4 regions of the Thalassobacillus hwangdonensis genome follow, and region 1 is predicted to be linked to each of the others. Evidence: riboswitches for the same ligand, from Rfam matches in the RefSeq annotation. Region 1 holds a riboswitch; each other region holds the start of a gene.
The links. A riboswitch is a leader RNA that binds a small molecule or an ion and turns the genes downstream of it on or off. The one in region 1 is predicted to bind cyclic di-GMP.

Region 1 (4,534 bases):
TCACCCTTCTCATGAAGCCAGCGCACGACTCCCTCGCTCGTTAACAGCCCGCAATACGTATGCCCTGTATCATAAATCGGAAATTGAGCGACCTGATACCTGCTGAATCCCTCCAGCACATGGCTCACCAGCGAATCCTTCCGATAGTAAATCACCGGCTCAGAAGCTAACGTTAGCGCAAGTGGCGGCTGCTCAAGCGTATGGCTGATCTCTTCCAACGTCTCGACTACCTCCTCGTGCGGGGTGGCGATGAAGTAATCATCACGAACCCGTTCATGCACGATCGCATTGCGCAGCTTGGCGTACTGCTTTAACGTGTCGAAATGGAAGCGGATGATGCTGTGCTTTTGCTTCGACCGGTTCAGCAGCTCGGCGAAATTATCATTTTTCGGAAATTCGTTCAATTGCTTCAAACTTTGATGCACCTGATTGAAGGCAATTTCAAACCGCTCCGTAAGCCCCTCTCGATCCATCCAAACTCACCCCTTTTTCCCTATTATGCTCTGACATCCAACGGTCTATGTTACGATTAAAAGAAAGGAGTGGATCACATGAAAAAATTGCTGCTCACAGGCTTCGAGCCGTTCCTCGATTTTCCGGTCAACCCGACTCAGGAAATCGTACGAGCACTCGATCAGACGAAGATTAATGACCACCTAATCATCGGCCGTATCCTGCCCGTCGACTTCCAACAATCAGGAAAGCTGACCCTAGAATACATAAATGAAACACATCCAGACAAGGTGGTTGCGCTCGGTCTTGCTGCTGGCCGCCACAAAATCACACCGGAGCGGATTGCAATCAATTGCAACGACGGAGACAAGGATAACAGTGGTCACCGTCCAGAAGGCGAGCCGATCATCGAGGACGGTCCCGATGGCACTTTTTCAACACTGCCAATTAAACAAATCACAGAAATCCTCAACACCAACGGGTACCCTGCCGAAATATCCAATTCCGCAGGCACGTACCTATGCAATAACGTAATGTACCATATTCTACAGGAACCACTGGAAGCGGCTGGGTTCATTCATATTCCTGCTTCGCACGACCTCGCGATTAGGCACGGCAGAATTCCGAGCTGGTCCCAGACGGATCTCACCGAAGCTATAAAACTGGCTATCACAACGATGACTGCTAAATAAAATAGGTCGGGACCTTATCCCGACCTTAACTGAATCCTCCACCATCTTAAACCTCAATAACAAGAGACCAAAACCTTCCCAAATAAAATATTTACAGGAATAACGAACAAGTGGTTTATATTTCCAAATTAGTGGTACATACGACTATACCATGCAACAATGACCCTATATCTCACATGCTTATGCTCCAAAAGTTATTGTTCACTTTTTTTCAGAAATCTCCTTGAAGTAAAAGTGGCGCAAACCCTTGTCACCACTGAGTTTATCAAGCATCGGTCGTACCAGTGTAAGCGATCTGACATAAATCACCAAAAATAGAACTGATTAAGATACAAATTGCAACACATAAATGCATGGTGTATACAGTATATTTTTCTTACGCGATAGTACTGATTCTCCAGAAAAAAGGCAAACCCCTTGAAAAAGGGAGGCGCAAAGTTGCAGGCCTAAGGTATACATAACGAACAACGGCACACGGGAACCGAACTATGGCGGCTGGACTACCTGGAAGACTCGAATGGAGGACGGTATCGGTATGATGAATTCGAACAAACAGTGTGATCAGTTGGATGAAGAGTGGGTAGCATTGATGAAGATCGCCAAGTCAGTAGGGTTCAAAAAAGAAGAAGTCGCGCAATTCATCAACAAAGGGAGGGTAGCAGTAGAGAACGGAAAATAAATATTTTGTAAAAATTGTACTTAATATAGAACGCTTTTCTATTTTGTGATATAATCGCAAGTAGAAAGCAGGTGAGTGGATATGATTGGAGAACGTATCAAAAAAGTACGTAAAGATAGAGGGTTGTCGCTGACGGTTCTTGCCGAACGCGCAGGTGTCGCAAAATCCTATTTAAGTTCGATCGAAAGGAATCTTCAATCCAATCCGTCGATTCAATTCCTAGAGAAGGTATCAGCGGAACTGAACGTTTCCATCCACTATTTATTGCACGGAGATCAGGAAGAAGCGCAGCTTGACGAAGACTGGATGAAACTCGTCAAAGATGCGATGGACTCCGGCATTTCGAAAGACGAATTCAAAGAGTTCCTCGAATTCAATAAGTGGAAATTGAACAAATAAAGGAAAACCTGTCTGAGGTTATGTGACGTTGCTTCAGACAGGTTTTCCTTTTATTATGTGGGTCGCCGGAAAATATGGTAGAGTCGCCGGTAAGTGTGGTTGACTCGCCGGAAACCCGGAGAACTCGCCGGAACCGGCGCAAGTAGCGGTTTTTCTGACATTCACAAGCTGATCTGATGGGGGTCGCCGGAAAAATGGCAAAGTCGCCGGTAAGTGTGGTTGACTCGCCGGAAAACCAGCAAACTCGCCGGAACCACCCCCAGCAGCCAGGATATACAGACAAGCACTCATCAAAAAAACAACTTGATCAAACGTTTGATCAAGTGAATAGAATACATAAGCAAGGTGGTTATCATGAAAAACTCACTCTACTGGTGGCTCGCCCCAATCGCATGGATGGGAGTCATCTTCTACGCATCCTCACAGCCATATCAGGAGCAGGATCTCAAGCCATTCCTGTCCAATTACATCGACGTATCCTTTCTCGCTCCATACCTTGACTGGATCCGCTTCACCTATCACCATTCAGAGGTCAGCGTGGCCGAACTCGGTACTGCCGGATTCATTGAATTTTTCATTCGAAAAGGCGCTCATGTAACAGTATTCATGATTCTTTTCCTTCTTTTCTATCTGGCATTAACGAAATCAGCATTCCAAAAACCGATTCTAACCGCGCTCACCCTTACTGTTCTTTATGCAGCACTTGACGAAATGCATCAGGGGATGACACCGAACCGCACGCCTTACATTGGTGATGTGGTGCTGGATACGATTGGAGCTTTGATTGGAGTTGGATTAATTCTATTGATTTCAAAGAGGAAGAAAGACCCGATTTCCAAAAAATGAAATAAAATGCTGAAAATCTTATAATTCGACATTATTTTCCTTGTTTTTGTGATAAATTGGAACTATTATCTATTTAAACGACAACCTACAAATATAATCGGGCCACACCGAATAATAGAACAAGTAATCTGACGAATTTTTAGATTACTAGTATAAATGTCTTTTAATAGGGAATGGGAACAATACGTGTCTATAAAGTACGGAATAAGCACAGGGAAGGTGTAAGTAATGGGGAATGAAAATGAGTTGTATGAACTGCTTTCGAAGATCGTCAATATGGCAGAGTCCGAAGAAGTGAAATCCTGCCAAGACGTCATCAATATCTTTGAAAACGAATTCCAGTTCAATAAAGCATGATTATAGGAAGAACGATGAATGAACGATGAATGATTGTAAGGAAGCATCCACCGCAGTTCAATGAAGGTAGATGCTTTTAAACTTGCCTTGATTTGCCTATACTAAGTTCAAGTAGCGGGGCAATTTCCCTGCTTTCATTATTAGACAAAAACCCTCAATAATAGAACAGCTTTATGATTATGACAAAATCGGTTAAAATATAGAAGGTTCGACAATATTTTACTATGAGATAAAGAGGGGTTTCTTTATGGTTAGTATCAGCAACCTCCTGATAGGGCTGATGATTTCGTTTACGACCAGTTTTCTTCTGACCTTTCCGGTACGTAAGCTTGCATATAGATTGAAAGTGATGGATTATCCTGAACTTAGAAAAATACATACGAAAATCACACCGCGCATGGGTGGACTTGCTATCTTCTTCGGGGTAGTCGCCGGAATGATCTATTTACAACCGACTATTCCTCATTTCTTATCGATCTGTCTTGGAGCGGTCGTCATCATGCTTACTGGTCTATTGGATGATCGTTATCAGTTGAGGCCGCTAGTGAAACTGACAGGGCAGATCATTGCCGCTGTTCTGCTGCTGTCCTCGGGGCTGATCATTGAGAAGATAACGATCCCCTTGATTGGTGTCATTCCTTTGAATTATTTCGTTGGAGTGATCCTGACTTTCTTTTGGATCATCGGTGTGACGAATGCAATTAACTTGATCGACGGATTGGATGGCCTGGCTACAGGGGTGACGACCATTGCCTTATCCAGCATACTCGTAATGGCTTTCATCGATCAGCATGCCTTTGTTATTATGATATGTATTACATTGATCGGTAGTAATCTCGGCTTTCTGCCGCATAACTTTTATCCCGCCAAGATCTACATGGGGGATACGGGATCGCTCTTTTTAGGTTACTCCGTTGCTGTCATTTCAGTTCTGGGCTTGATGAAAAGCATCACGTTTTTCAGTTTCATCATTCCAATTCTGGTGCTGGCGATCCCGATTTTTGATACACTTTTTTCTATACTGAGGAGAATGATCAACAAAAAGAACATTCTTTCACCTGATAATCAGCACATCCATTATCAGCTGATTGCAGCAGGTTTCAGTCAT
Region 2 (4,534 bases), on a different contig from region 1:
AGATAATCACAATGCTCTTTTTATGTTTTATGATTCGTGCTGCCCAATCTATAAGTCCTCATCCTCTCTTGCAAAACCGTAACTCACACTCTACTATTGTATTTGACACCGTGTTGGATATTCAACAAACAGTTTGCTATGATGCGTCAGTTTCCCAACACAACGATAGATAAGTGTTGGATTGTAACAAATTTTTAACAAAATGGAGGCAGGACGAATTGAGTGAAAAATTGGACCGCCGTAAGAAATACACGAGGAAAGTGCTGAAGGAAAGCCTGATTACTTTACTGGCAAACAAAACAATTTCTGATATTACTGTAAAAGAAGTGTGCGAGCTTGCCGATATCAACCGATCGACCTTCTACACCCACTACTCCGACCATTATGACCTGCTCAGTAAAATAGAAGAAGAAATAACCGAGGATATGAACAAATACCTTCACAGCTACAGCTATGAAATTGAAGAAGAGTCAATTCAGATGACCGAGAAAATTCTCGAATACGTGGTTGATAATAAAGTAATGTTCCAGACATTTTTGAAGCAGGATGCAGCCCCGACGTTTGAACAACGGATGATGGATTTGACACGAGGATTCATGATGAACAACTGGATGAAGGACCATTATCTGCAGGCGGATGAGTCTAGGTATTTGAGTTCCTTTGCCATCAGCGGCGCCATCCAGGTAATCAAGGATTGGCTTGAAAACGATTTGGACCAGTCTCCGAAGCAAATGGCTGTGCTGATCAATAACTTCATCAATTACGGATTTTCCTATCTTGATAAATGAAAACATCCAGAACCCGGGAGTTCTGGATGTTCTTTTATTACGCCCGCTTTCTGATCGTGTAAAGTGTAGCTCCCTGCACAATAAACGTAAGCAGGATCAGCACCCACATCGTATCCCGGTAAAAATCATAAGAGACTTCCGAAAAAGAATGCGCCGTTTCCAACAGCAGCCATCCGATTGGAAGGATCGGTGCTGAGAACATGTAAGACTTGTTCAGAATCGCCTGGCCTCGTTCATCTTTCCCTTCTTCTCCCCAAGACACCTTGAAGATGATATAAAGTGATACTAAAAATACCGGCATTAAAATGATTCCTGCGAAAATCATTCAATCTCCCTCCCCTTGTATTGAAATACTTCATTTATATCCTTTTCGAACAACTCTGCGATTTGAAACGCTAACTTGAGTGATGGATTGTAACGGTTTTTCTCCAATGAAACGACTGTTTGTCTGCTGACACCAAGCTTCTGGGCAACTTCCTTTTGCGACCACTTCTTCTCTGCACGAAAGACCGCAATACGATTCTCCAACTCTCCATTATCTTTAAGCACCATATGTTCAACTCCTCACGATGCTTATTGTAATATATTTTTTACATAGTGTCAAAAATATATTACATATTACCATAAAAAAATTCCCAACCATGTGGCTGGAAAGTTGACAGTACGCTCTATGATGAAAAATTATGCTTTCATGATGATCTGATTATGTAACTGGTCCAATTCCTGTGAAAGTTTGAGGACGATCGGGTCTTGAAATCCACGTTCCATCCCTTCCTGCATCATCCGGTGGCGTTTTCTTTCAAGCTCTCTCCGGATGGGGTCGTACAACTGAGGTTGAGCCATGCAACCTCCTCCTTTAATATCATACATAATTAAATTGTCCCTTTGCAATATTTTACATTATGGTATCATATTTCAATAAAAATTGGTACATTTCTAAAAAAATAATTCAAAAACAATGCCTTTATACCCATTAATTCCCATTAACAATATTAAAATAGTAATAAATACCCTTATATGGTTAGAAAATACCACACATAAGTAATAGATGTTATTTTACTAGTATAGTAATATGTACATATCGACGCATGTCGAAAGGAGGAGATTTATGTTGAAAGTGGTTAATGCTTACTTATTATCCCCGCAAGATATCAATGATCTGATCTACGCTATCGATACGACGATCAATCATGAGAATTTTTCTTCCGATCAAATCGACCGCCTTAAAAGTTTGAAGTTAGAATTCGCAATTAATGAAAAAGATATAGTTAACCATTCAGACTTCAGAAAAAGCTTAACTGCTAGAGAAGACGAAGTACTTTCCCACCTATTGAACGGAGCAAACTCGCTGAATATTTCAAAATCCCTTCATATTTCAGAACACACCGCAAAAGCCCACATCAAGAACATCTACAAAAAATTAGATGTGAATGGTAAATCTGAACTGATATTGCGATACACGTGAAATAAAGATACAACTAATATCCGCCCTACCGATAATGGCAAACCAGTTGAAAGGCTGGGACGCAAAACCACGGGTCTACAGATGTTCTATCTACGATAGCCGGGTTACCGAAGCATGGGAGACAAAGCAGTCTCTTATTTGAGACTGCTTTTTTTAATGAATAAAAAGGAGCGATTCAATGAAAACAGATTACATGCCGTTAACTGTCGCTGAAAGTTTTTATCATAATTACCAGCCGATCTTCAATCTTAGAACATGGAACAAAACAGGATACGAGGTTTTATTCCGCTCAAAGATTCACGCAACCCCAGTCAAAGCATTTCAAATTGCCAAAAAGGAAAAGAACCTCTTCAAACTGGATATCGAGTCGATAAAACTGGCTCTTCACAACCTATCGACTTTTCAACACATTCACAAAGGTGCCAAGTTGTTCATCAATGTCTATCCTTCCACGATACTTCATCCAGATTTCAACTTCTTCTTCAAAGAACATATTCACCCTTGTGTACAGAAAGATTCTCTCGTGTTTGAGTTGAACGAATCCGAAGAGTTGGATCACCCAGGTCCACTTGTAAAAAAATTAGATTCCTTAAAGAGTTCTGGCTTGAAAATAGCTATCGATGATTTCGGTGCTGGCAGGAGTGACATGATGAACCTGCTGGAATTGAACCCGGATTATATCAAAGTCGACCGTTATATTACTTCCGAACTCGATACATCACCGAAGAAACAGGAATTTCTTCAGTATTTAGTCAACTATAGCCGAAGATTCAACATTAAATTGATTTTAGAAGGGATTGAGACTTCAAAAGAACTTACGGTAGCCAAAATGCTTGGAGTAACGTATGCTCAAGGTTTCTTATTGGGAAAACCACAAAAGTTGATGTAATAGGAACGGAGGGGCCATGATGATTTGGTTAGTCAGTTATGGTTTAGTGGTTAGTTTGTTGATGTTGTTCCTGTTGCTGAAAGGTAATCGACTTTTTGTGAAAAAGAAAAAAGAAATCGTAGAATTGCAAAAGCAGCTTCAAACTATAAAGAAAGAACTCATGCCCGTAAAAGCAGGTACGAGGAGGAATTTCCGTTTAGAAGTCCCACAAATCCCTTGTACGATCGAGTTCGTTGACGTGGAGGAAGAAAGCCTGAAAAGACTGACGAATAGAAAAATCACTTCACACATTGAAGATATAAGCACATCTGGTTTAAAAATTACCTCACCATACAATTTGCCGATAAAGTCGAAGCTGAAAATAAAAGTCGTGTTTGAATTGAACAATGAAACCTTTGAACAATTCGGACTCCTTGTCAGGAAAGAAGAGCATATCCATCAAAAGATGAACCAATACGGAGTGCAGTTCATCAATGTATCGATGAAACAGCAACAGAGTATCATCTTACAGCTAAATAAGATTCAAGCTGAGCGAAGGCAAAAAAGAATTTCTTAGCGAATAAAAGGTGCTTCATGAGAAGCACCTTTTATTCTATTGCTTTTCCAACTGACCCGAACAACCTCATCTTTATTCTGATTGTTTCTTTCAGCTGTTCCCGCCCCAGACTTCCATATACGCTGGCATCATATAATCCTTTATCGTTTTCCAAACAATTTCGAACAGCTTTAGAAAAAGAAAGATGATTATCTGCATTCACATTAATTTTCGCGGTTCCCAATGCAATGGTACGCTTAATATGGTCAGCAGATAAACCTGAACTTCCATGTAAAACCAATGGAACTTTTGTTAATTGGGAAATTTCCTTCATCCCTTCAAAATCCAATTTCGGTGCACCTCTATATATCCCATGTACAGATCCTAGGGCGGGGGCTAGACAATCAACTTGAGTTCGTTTCACCAGATCAATGCATTCTATCGGATCCGCATAAACAGGATCAGTTACCTTGTCGCTACCTTCACTGCCACCGACACTCCCTACTTCTGCCTCTACGGTAACACCATACTTACGAGCATAGGTTACCACCTCTTTTGTCTGCCTTATATTCTCATCAAGCGGGTGATGAGAGGCATCAATCATGACAGATGTAAATCCTGCATCAATTGCTTTTATGCAATTTTCCACACTTGAGCCATGGTCCAAATGCACAACAACCGGAACGCCTAGCTTCATTTCCTTTATCAATGCTTCTGCCAGTTTTACAGGAACGGAAAATCCTCCAAAGTAACTGACTGCATCTTCTGTAACCCCCAGTATTACCGGAGAACGCTCTTCTTTTGCCGCATTAAGAACCGCCTGCATCCATTCCAGGTTGTGAACATCAAAGTGTCCA
Region 3 (4,534 bases), 180 kb from region 1:
GAAGGTAGGGGTAGGATGGACTGGAAGACAAACCACCTCAGATGGAAAAATGCTGCATCATTGGATGCGGAACTTACAACTCAATTACAGCAGCTGCAGGAGGATGAAACCTCTTTGGAGGATGCTTTCTATAAAAACCTTGAATTCGGTACAGGAGGCATGCGCGGTAAGCTTGGCCCTGGAACGAACCGAATGAACCTCTACACGATCCGCCGTGCAGTTGAAGGTTTAGCGAAGTACATAGAAAATCGTGGGCAGGAGTGGAAAGAAAAAGGAATTGCGATTGCCTATGATTCTCGTCATATGTCAAAGGAATTCGCTGTCGAAGCGGCTCGCGTCCTTGGTGCACACGGCATCAAAACCTATGTGTTCACTTCCTTGCGCCCGACTCCTGAACTTTCGTTTGCGGTACGTTACCTGCACACGGCAGGTGGTATTGTCATCACAGCGAGCCACAACCCGCCCGAATATAACGGCTTCAAAGTGTACAACGAAGATGGCGGACAACTGCCATTGGAGCAGGCAGCTGAAGTCATCGATTACGTCAATCAGGTCGAAAACGAACTCACTGTCGATGTAGCTGACCAAGTTGAGTTGGAAGAACAAGGCTTGCTGGAATGGATCGATAAGAAAGTGGATGATGCTTATTTGAAAGAGCTTCGTTCGGTAAGCTTCAATCCGCATATGAATCACGACATGGCTGACGAATTGCAAGTCGTCTTCACACCGCTTCACGGTACAGCGAAGTTCCTGGTCGAAGAAGGCCTGAAGCAGATGGGCTTGAAACACGTGCATACCGTCGAAGAACAGGCACAGCCTGACCCTGAATTTCCGTCAGTGGAATCTCCGAATCCTGAGGAGCATCAGGCATTCGAACTTGCGATTAAAAAAGGGAAGCAGGTAGGCGCGGATATTCTGATCGGCACGGATCCTGACGCAGATCGCCTCGGTGTAGCTGTACCGGATGCAGATGATGATTATACGGTACTATCCGGAAACCAGCTCGGCGCGCTGATGCTGGATTACATCCTTTCCCAGCATTCGGATCTTCCGGATAATGGACTACTTATCAAGACGATCGTAACGTCCGAGTTCGGCCGCAAAGTCGCAGACTACTATGATGTCGCGACCCTCGACACCTTGACAGGCTTTAAATTCATCGGAGAAAAAATTCGTGAATTCGAACGCACCGGAGAATATGAATTTTTATTCGGTTATGAAGAAAGCTACGGTTTCCTCGTAAAAGAATTCGCTCGTGACAAGGATGCAGTCCAGGCTGCTATCCTTGCTGCAGAACTGGCCTTGTTCTGGAAGTCGAAAGGGAAGACGCTGCTGGAAGCGCTGGACGAACTTTATCAGCGTTATGGCTATTACGTGGAGGACCTGCAATCCATCAAGCTTGATGGAAAAGAAGGTACTGAAAAAATCCAATCAATTATGGAAGCCTTCCGTGGCATGGAAATCGATCAAGTAGGATCGTTGAAGGTCGTCGCTGTCGAAGACTATGCATCCTCCAAGCGCCACCACGTGGCAGAAGGTAAAGAGAGTGAAATTACACTGCCGAAATCGAACGTACTTAAATTCATCTTGGAAGAGGATTGCTGGTTCTGCCTTCGTCCATCAGGTACGGAGCCGAAAATTAAATTCTATTATGGGGTGAAGTCGGATTCCTTCAACGAAAGTCTGGATCGCCTCGAACAACTGAAAACCTATGTGAATGAAAAATTGCATGCACTCGTTTAATCCGAAAGGCCGCCTGAATGGTGGCCTTTTTTGGTCAAAATTATTCTATTACCATACATCGACAAATCCTGCATTTTGAGTATGCTAAAACGCAACTTTATACCTATGTAAATGTTATAAAAGGACTAGTAATTTGTCAGATAGTATAGTAGACTGTATTTATCAGAAAATTAAAAATAAGTCGCTAGTCAAAGGCAAACTTATCGAAAGGTAAGGACGCAAAGCTTCGGATCTAATGCTGCTCTTCCCGGGATCCATACATAAAAAAGAGCGAAGATGGCCGAGCTGCCTAAGGTGATGGATGATGGAGGATGATCATTCATGCAAACGAATTGGCGCAAGGAAGCAATCGATGTCGAGTGGGTAGTATTGATGTCAGAAGCCAAAGCCTTAGGTTTATCGAAACAAGAAGTTGAAGCATTTTTAAAAGAAAGAGCAGAGAGAAAGCCGACACTGCAGAGCAAATCTGCCGGCATTTAGACGACTGAGATCTTGTATAGAAAGATAAGACGCAAGCCGTACGTTGCCCTGGGACCTAAGGAGCAAATACGGCTTTGTTAATTTTTACAGAGAAAAAAAGCTTTTCTTTTTCAACGATCTGTCACATACTATAATTATGAATACTGAATATTCAGAATTCTATGGGGGTGGACAAGTTGTTGACCGTTAAGATGCTCAAGCCCTATTATGTGAAAGAAGACAGCCACTACACGCGCATCGTGCTTGCATATCAGTACTTTTCTGTATTGGTGGACGGACAGTTGTATCACTTCATTCCGAAAGAATCGAAAGAGATTATCATCGATCGCAAGAAAAACCGGATTCATAACGTCTATGATATTTTTGTTTTCCAAAGAGGTAAAAAAGTGATTTATGTGGCAGTTGCGGATCTGCTCGTGCTGCCGGAATTCATGACTCAGATCCAGTCGATTTTAAAAACGCATGACCGAATCGAAGAAAAAGAAGAAGATCCCTCAGAGTCCATTGGCTTGTTCGAAGAATTGGAAAAAGGGAACCTTCGCAGGTTGATTGACAAAGCCATTGATAATGGGGATGAAGTGCTTTTCAATCAATTGACCCAGAAGCTGAACCAAACGATAAGAAGTTGATGACTAGTGGGTGCCTAAATTCAGGCATCCATTTTTGTGGGAAAAGGTGAAAAAGTGTGCAGGATGGCGAAAAAATGAGAAAATGGCATAAGATGAACGATAACCTGCATAATATGAAAGGATATAGGGGTTTTCAAGCATAGTATTGTTCTTTATAATGAAATTAATAATTCTTTATTAAGAACGTTCAGAACGCTGACGTACTAATTATTTTTTTGATTTGCAGTTCTTTTTAAAGAACGACCTTACTGAGTGGAGGTTTGTACATTGATTGGACGACGATTGAAAGAACTGCGATTGGACAAAGGTATATCTCTGAGTGAGCTCTCGAGAAGGTCGGGGGTGTCTAAATCCTATATCAGCAATATCGAGCGCGGGGTCCAAAAAAATCCATCATTGATTGTACTGAGAAAGCTATCGAAGACGCTGGACGTTACGATTGAGCAGCTTGTTGCCTGGAAGTTTGCCTCAAAGGACGAAAAAAGCAGTTAATGAATGGAGATGGTGAACGCGGTGGAAACGAAAGTACTGGATGAAGAGTGGATCATGCTGATGAAGGAAGCGAAAGGGTTAGGGTTGTCGATTCAAGATGTTGAACGATTGCTGCAAACAAATAATGATGGAAGTAAAGAATAATCCCGTGACATAACATTGTCGCGGGATTATTCTATCTCGTCATCAGTTACCTCAATCTCTGCATAGTTGACATCTCCATGAATGAGCTCTGCCTGGCCACTTGTTAAATCGGTGATCCAATTCGAGAATTCGTCTTCACGTCCACTTTCTACGTAGACAACCAATTCCACAATTTCGAGATAGTTGATCGTCTCCAGATGGAAACTTGAGTTTCGAATTTCATTTTCCAATTTACCAAGAAGTGAGTAATCCGCCTTTACTGTCATTTCCCGCATCAATTGTCGTTTTACGATTCCAGTCGCTTTGATCGCTTCCGAGGTAGTACTCGAATAAGCACGGATCAGACCGCCTGCACCAAGTTTTATTCCTCCAAAATACCTTGTAACGACGACTGCAGTATCCTTCAGCCCTTTTCGTTTTAGTACTTCAAGCATAGGTACTCCGGCAGTTCCGCTTGGTTCCCCATCATCATTCGCCTTCTGGATCAGGTCATGTTCCCCGATCATATATGCCGAGCAATTATGGTTGGCATCGTTATGTTTTTTCTTGATTTCCTTAATGAACGTCTGTGCTTCTTCCTCGGTATCACATCGGCGTACATAGCCGATGAAGCGTGACTTTTGTATCGTTATCTCTGTGTATCCTTCTTTTTTTACGGTATAATAACTTTCTAACATGGTTTTAGAAAACCTCCTAAGCTTTAATTATAAGGCTGTTAAAACATCCCTGCAAATGAAATTTCAAGGATGGAATAAATGTATTTTTTCTTACGAAGACCCCCACAAAACGACATAGGAAAATCGAATGAGTATGTGAAAATTGATGGAGGAGAGTTAGGATGAGTGAATTGAAAACTGGGGAAAAAGCACTTGATCATATCATCAAAGAGATGGTCGATACCGTATCCAACAGTAAAGATGAAATTTTTCATATCGGCGAAGATTCACGCAATGAATTTGAAAAACTTCATAACGAACTGCTGGAAACGAAACAGCAGGTCATTTCCCTGATTGATGAAGGGGACAAGTTGGAACAGCAGGTCCGAT
Region 4 (4,534 bases), 210 kb from region 1:
CGGAAGCGGATAGTGTGCTGCGAGAGATGGAGGAAGATGCTGAAGAATTGTTGAGCTGCTATTTCAATGTCCAAAACTTCATGAAGATTCTTCAGCTTGTTGACGATCATTATGTCATCTTTGGACAGAAAGGGAACGAGAACGGTTCCATCCATCTCTACTGTCTCGATCCTTCATTGTTAGTAGGGAAAATCAGCTCAGGATTTGCATCCTCCATTTTCTTCTCGGCTACCTTGTCTCCTTTTGGTTATTACAAGGATATGCTTGGAGGAGCGAAAGAGGACTATATTCTGAAGCTTCCATCCCCTTATGCAAAGGAACAAATGCAGATCAACATCTTTCCTTTATCGACGAGGTATAAAGATAGAGAAAGGACGAGCATGCTTCTGGCGATGGCGTTGTACGATATGGTAAGTGAAACGAGTGGGAATCACTTATTCTTTTTCCCTTCCTATCACTATATGGAACAAGTCTATCGGGAATGGTTGCGTCTCGGGGTTGAGGCGGACACAATCATTCAGGATTTCGGCATGTCGGAAAATGAACGAGACAGTTTTCTGGCTGCATTTCAGCCGGACCTGAACAAACCATTGGTAGGATTCGCAGTCCTTGGTGGCGTGTTTTCGGAAGGTGTCGATCTTCGGGGTGAACGATTGAATGGAGTTGCAGTCGTGGGAATCGGACTTGCTCCAAGGTCATTTGAAAAGGAACTGATTAAAGAATATTTTAACGAAAAAGGGAAGAACGGGTATGATTATGCTTATGTGTATCCAGGGATGAACAAAGTACTTCAGGCAGGAGGGCGTTTGATCCGCTCTGAGGAGGATAAAGGGAAGATTCTCCTGGTGGATGATCGTTTTCTAACTAACAAATATAATTACCTGCTACCTGAAGAGTGGAAGCATTACACGGTCATTCGCTGATTTGCGACAACATTTCCCGGGAAATAGGAAACGAAATTAGACCAATTTCAACTTTTTTCGGTTTTTTTTAAAATTTAAGTGATTCTTTACTATCATGCCTAATATCCTGAAAAACCAATTTTAAATTGAAATATATGTTAAATAAATAGATAAAAAAGAATGGTTAATAAAATGGTTGCGATGTCGGTATAGTATAAAATAATTATCTAAATATTCTGAATTATATAAAGCTACCAGTGTGCAATTGGAGATATGTGTGTCTATTGTCCGATTCCTTTTTTGCTAGATCGTTTATATGATGAACGCAAGAGATCAGTCGGAAGACTTATAAACTGTATCTCGATAAAGGCAAAACTGATGAAAGTCAGTGACGCAAAGCTATAGGGGCTAACGTGCATATGCACTAAGCCAGCCAGCTATCGAAGGATCCAGGGGCATACTGGTTTATACATAACAAAGGAAGAAGGAAGCATTTTGTATTTTGTATGGCTTCTTTCGTTCGCGGTTTGTGTATGGCTGGTAACATAACCTCGCCTTCGGTAAGGCAGGGTTATTTTTTTTTGAAATGGAGGTGAAAGGTTGAAGGTAGTGAACCTGAGTAACGAACAACTACTTGCTGGTGAAACTCGTCAGGCATATCGGTTCTTTCAGCGACTGAGAGGCTTGATGTTTACAGGCCAACTTAACTCAGGAGCCGGATTGCATATTAAGCCCTGCAGATCCATTCATACTTTCTTCATGAATTACCCGATCGATGTTGTGTATGTGAATGAATTGAATGTAGTCATTGCAATTGATGAGTCGATGGAACCAGGTAAGCTTGGAAAGGTCTATGCTGATGCAGCTTCCGTAGTGGAGCTTCCAGTCGGTACTGTAAAAAAAACGATGACGAAACAGGGGCATTCCCTTGATTTCGTAAATAATTGAGGAGGAATTGGAATGGTAGAAAAAATGAAAAATCTAGTAGTCGAAGAAGAAGGTCAGGGAATGACAGAATACGGGCTTGTACTAGGGATTATCGCAGTTGCGGTTGTTGGTACACTGGCAGTTCTACGTGATGAAATCGTATCGTTGTTCACAAATGCTAAAGATGCAATCGTCGGAACAGAAAGCGGAGATTCTTCTGCAGGTAGTTGATTGAAATGATCAGAAAACTCTTGTTGGATGAGGGTGGCCAAGGGATGTCCGAGTACGGGTTGGTTATTTCATTTATTGCCTTTAGTGCATTCGTGACAATCATTGTCCTTCGAGAAAATATCGTAACAATGTTCAAGGAGGCAATCGGTGTCGTCTCCGAAGGGAACAACGTCTTACATCCTTAGTAAACAGCACTTATATTATTTTCGTACGTCAGCCTTACGTGTCCGAATGCGTGAGGCTCTTCTTTTACTAAATCGTTTCATTTTAGAGAGGTGATAGGGATGGATCTCCTGGATATGATCTTGATCCTTCTTCTGATTGTATGCGTGATCACGGATATCCGAAGCCGGAAAATCTATAATAAAGTTCTCTTTCCAACATTCCTGCTTGCATTGACGCTACATCTTGTGCAGTCAGGACTTCCCGGATTTAGCAACAGTATCCTCGGGTTACTTACAGGATTAGGCTTGCTGCTCATTCCTTACTTGATGGGAGGGATGGGGGCTGGAGATGTGAAGCTCCTCGCTGTCATAGGGGCGATTAAAGGCGTCGGTTTCGTATTGGTATCAGCCTTATATATGGCATTGGTAGGCGGCGTTCTGGCATTATGTATTTTACTTTTCCGAAGAGGGGTGACGTCACGTTTGAGGGGGATCATTTACTGGCTTTGGGGCTGGAAAAATGGAGCGAAACTCTCTCTTGGAATTAATAAAGACGACTATAAAGCTACCTACCCTTATGGGGTTGCTATTGCGATTGGCACGTTGATCAGCTTTGGTCTCGATGGAGAGATTTTTCTATGATAAAAGATGAAAAGGGACAATCCCTTGTTGAACTGGCACTAATCCTTCCGGTACTATTGCTGCTTTTAGTGGGAATCATCGATTTCGGGCGCATGCTCTATTCTTACACTCATCTTCATATGGCTTCTCAGGAAGCCGTCCGTGTAGGAGGATTGGGTGGAGATGATCAGGAAATCGGTGTCTTTGCGAGGGACTATATTACATTTGAAGATAAGGACGCATTAGTCGTCGACATTTCCCCTGGTGACAGCGTCAGAAAATCAGGAGAATATGTGGAAGTGACATTGAAGTACCCATTTGAGATGGTGACCCCGATCATTGATCATTTTTTCACAGACCCCTTATGGATTGAGACTAGTTCAACGATCAGGGTCGAATGAGGAGTGATGTGATGAGGGCGTTTTTAAAAAAACAGTCTGGTGATGCATTGATTTTGACAGCGCTGGCATTGATGGTGCTACTAGTCGCTGTTGGGCTCGTTATTGATGGTGGAATGATCTTCATGAATAAGAGCCACTTGCAGAAAACGGCGAATGCCGCTGTGCTCTCAGGAGCGCAGGAGCTTACATTTGACGTAGAGGAAGCAGAACAAATAGTAAATGAAGTCGTGGACAAGCATGAGAAATCGATTGAAGTCTCAGGAATTACCGTTTCTCCAAACGAGAAAATTGAAGTGGAAGTAGAAAAAACGGTTCCATTGGCTTTCTCCAAGCTGTTTGGCAGGGAGTATGTGGTCGTTCGTGCGCATGCTGCAGCCGAACTTGGGGTGATGGGCAGAGCGATGGGAGCGGCACCGCTCGGGATCGATGACTCCATCGAACTGGAATACTACAAAGAATATCAGTTGAAGGTTGATGAAACCGAAGTGGATACAGGCAACTTCGGTGTCCTCGCTTTAGGAGGACCCGGCGCTAAAACTTACGAATACAACTTGAGACATGGATATGAAGATCAGATTGAAGTTGGCGATGTTTTAGATACACAAACAGGTAACATTGCAGGGAAAACAAGAAGTGTCGTACGGGAACTTGTGGACGGATGCACGGAACTCCCGAGAGATGTATCCGACAGGGAGTGTTCCAGAGTGCTTTTAGTCCCTGTATATGAACCTTACAATCAGACATCAAATCAAATGAAACAAGTGAAAGTGACTGGGTTCGCGTATTTTTACATTACCGATCCAATGTCCAGTAGTGATACATCCATTACCGGAATGTTCATTAAACGTGCAGGAACAGGATTTACACATCCATCTGCCCTCAGCAAAGGGGCATACAGCATTCGACTAACAGAGTAGGTGAAAAAATCATGCGTTCAAAATTAATACTGGTGTTAGCCTTGGTTATGGGGTTAATTACAACGATGTTGTTTTTTAATTATATGAAACAGTTTGATGAAGCGAAGGCCGTTAACGAAACAACGGTGGAAGTGGTCGTTGCGAAGTCGAAGATCAGTGAAAATGTTCAGATTACCTCTGCCATGCTGGAAATGAAATCCGTACCAAAGGACGCTGTTCATTCCCAGACGTTGAAGTCAGTAGGAGAAGCAGCGGGGAAAATAGCAAAGAGTGATATTGAAACAGGTGAGATGGTCTTATCTTCACGACTGGCAGATCAACAGAAGGAAGATATTTTCGTGTCCAGGAAAGTGCAGGAAGGGTACCGCGCT

Region 2: another riboswitch for cyclic di-GMP. It lies ahead of ACFQ2J_RS17845 (EAL domain-containing protein); the one in region 1 lies ahead of ACFQ2J_RS13165 (anti-repressor SinI family protein).
Region 3: another riboswitch for cyclic di-GMP. It lies ahead of ACFQ2J_RS13940 (anti-repressor SinI family protein); the one in region 1 lies ahead of ACFQ2J_RS13165 (anti-repressor SinI family protein).
Region 4: another riboswitch for cyclic di-GMP. It lies ahead of ACFQ2J_RS12100 (DUF192 domain-containing protein); the one in region 1 lies ahead of ACFQ2J_RS13165 (anti-repressor SinI family protein).

The regions. Positions count from the first base shown of each region.
Region 1 covers NZ_JBHTKL010000005.1:730,276-734,809, forward strand. The annotation lists gene ACFQ2J_RS13155 (CBS domain-containing protein) at 1-473, opposite strand, end outside; gene ACFQ2J_RS13160 (pyroglutamyl-peptidase I) at 552-1,145, shown strand; cyclic di-GMP riboswitch class I at 1,543-1,653, shown strand; gene ACFQ2J_RS13165 (anti-repressor SinI family protein) at 1,681-1,824, shown strand; gene ACFQ2J_RS13170 (helix-turn-helix domain-containing protein) at 1,906-2,223, shown strand; gene ACFQ2J_RS13175 (VanZ family protein) at 2,578-3,069, shown strand; gene ACFQ2J_RS13180 (hypothetical protein) at 3,298-3,426, shown strand; gene ACFQ2J_RS13185 (glycosyltransferase family 4 protein) at 3,674-4,534, shown strand, end outside.
Region 2 covers NZ_JBHTKL010000006.1:447,574-452,107, forward strand. The annotation lists gene ACFQ2J_RS17820 (TetR/AcrR family transcriptional regulator) at 219-788, shown strand; gene ACFQ2J_RS17825 (hypothetical protein) at 826-1,113, opposite strand; gene ACFQ2J_RS17830 (helix-turn-helix transcriptional regulator) at 1,110-1,340, opposite strand; gene ACFQ2J_RS17835 (Spo0E family sporulation regulatory protein-aspartic acid phosphatase) at 1,470-1,631, opposite strand; gene ACFQ2J_RS17840 (response regulator transcription factor) at 1,897-2,253, shown strand; cyclic di-GMP riboswitch class I at 2,280-2,365, shown strand; gene ACFQ2J_RS17845 (EAL domain-containing protein) at 2,432-3,142, shown strand; gene ACFQ2J_RS17850 (PilZ domain-containing protein) at 3,162-3,698, shown strand; gene fba (class II fructose-1,6-bisphosphate aldolase) at 3,730-4,534, opposite strand, start outside.
Region 3 covers NZ_JBHTKL010000005.1:912,171-916,704, forward strand. The annotation lists gene ACFQ2J_RS13935 (phospho-sugar mutase) at 16-1,743, shown strand; cyclic di-GMP riboswitch class I at 1,927-2,036, shown strand; gene ACFQ2J_RS13940 (anti-repressor SinI family protein) at 2,065-2,223, shown strand; gene ACFQ2J_RS13945 (IDEAL domain-containing protein) at 2,403-2,852, shown strand; gene ACFQ2J_RS13950 (helix-turn-helix domain-containing protein) at 3,120-3,344, shown strand; gene ACFQ2J_RS13955 (anti-repressor SinI family protein) at 3,348-3,488, shown strand; gene ACFQ2J_RS13960 (YigZ family protein) at 3,515-4,165, opposite strand; gene ACFQ2J_RS13965 (sensor histidine kinase) at 4,327-4,534, shown strand, end outside.
Region 4 covers NZ_JBHTKL010000005.1:516,527-521,060, forward strand. The annotation lists gene ACFQ2J_RS12095 (helicase C-terminal domain-containing protein) at 1-923, shown strand, start outside; cyclic di-GMP riboswitch class I at 1,261-1,347, shown strand; gene ACFQ2J_RS12100 (DUF192 domain-containing protein) at 1,512-1,850, shown strand; gene ACFQ2J_RS12105 (Flp family type IVb pilin) at 1,863-2,060, shown strand; gene ACFQ2J_RS12110 (Flp family type IVb pilin) at 2,066-2,245, shown strand; gene ACFQ2J_RS12115 (A24 family peptidase) at 2,345-2,866, shown strand; gene ACFQ2J_RS12120 (TadE/TadG family type IV pilus assembly protein) at 2,863-3,246, shown strand; gene ACFQ2J_RS12125 (TadE/TadG family type IV pilus assembly protein) at 3,258-4,163, shown strand; gene cpaB (Flp pilus assembly protein CpaB) at 4,175-4,534, shown strand, end outside.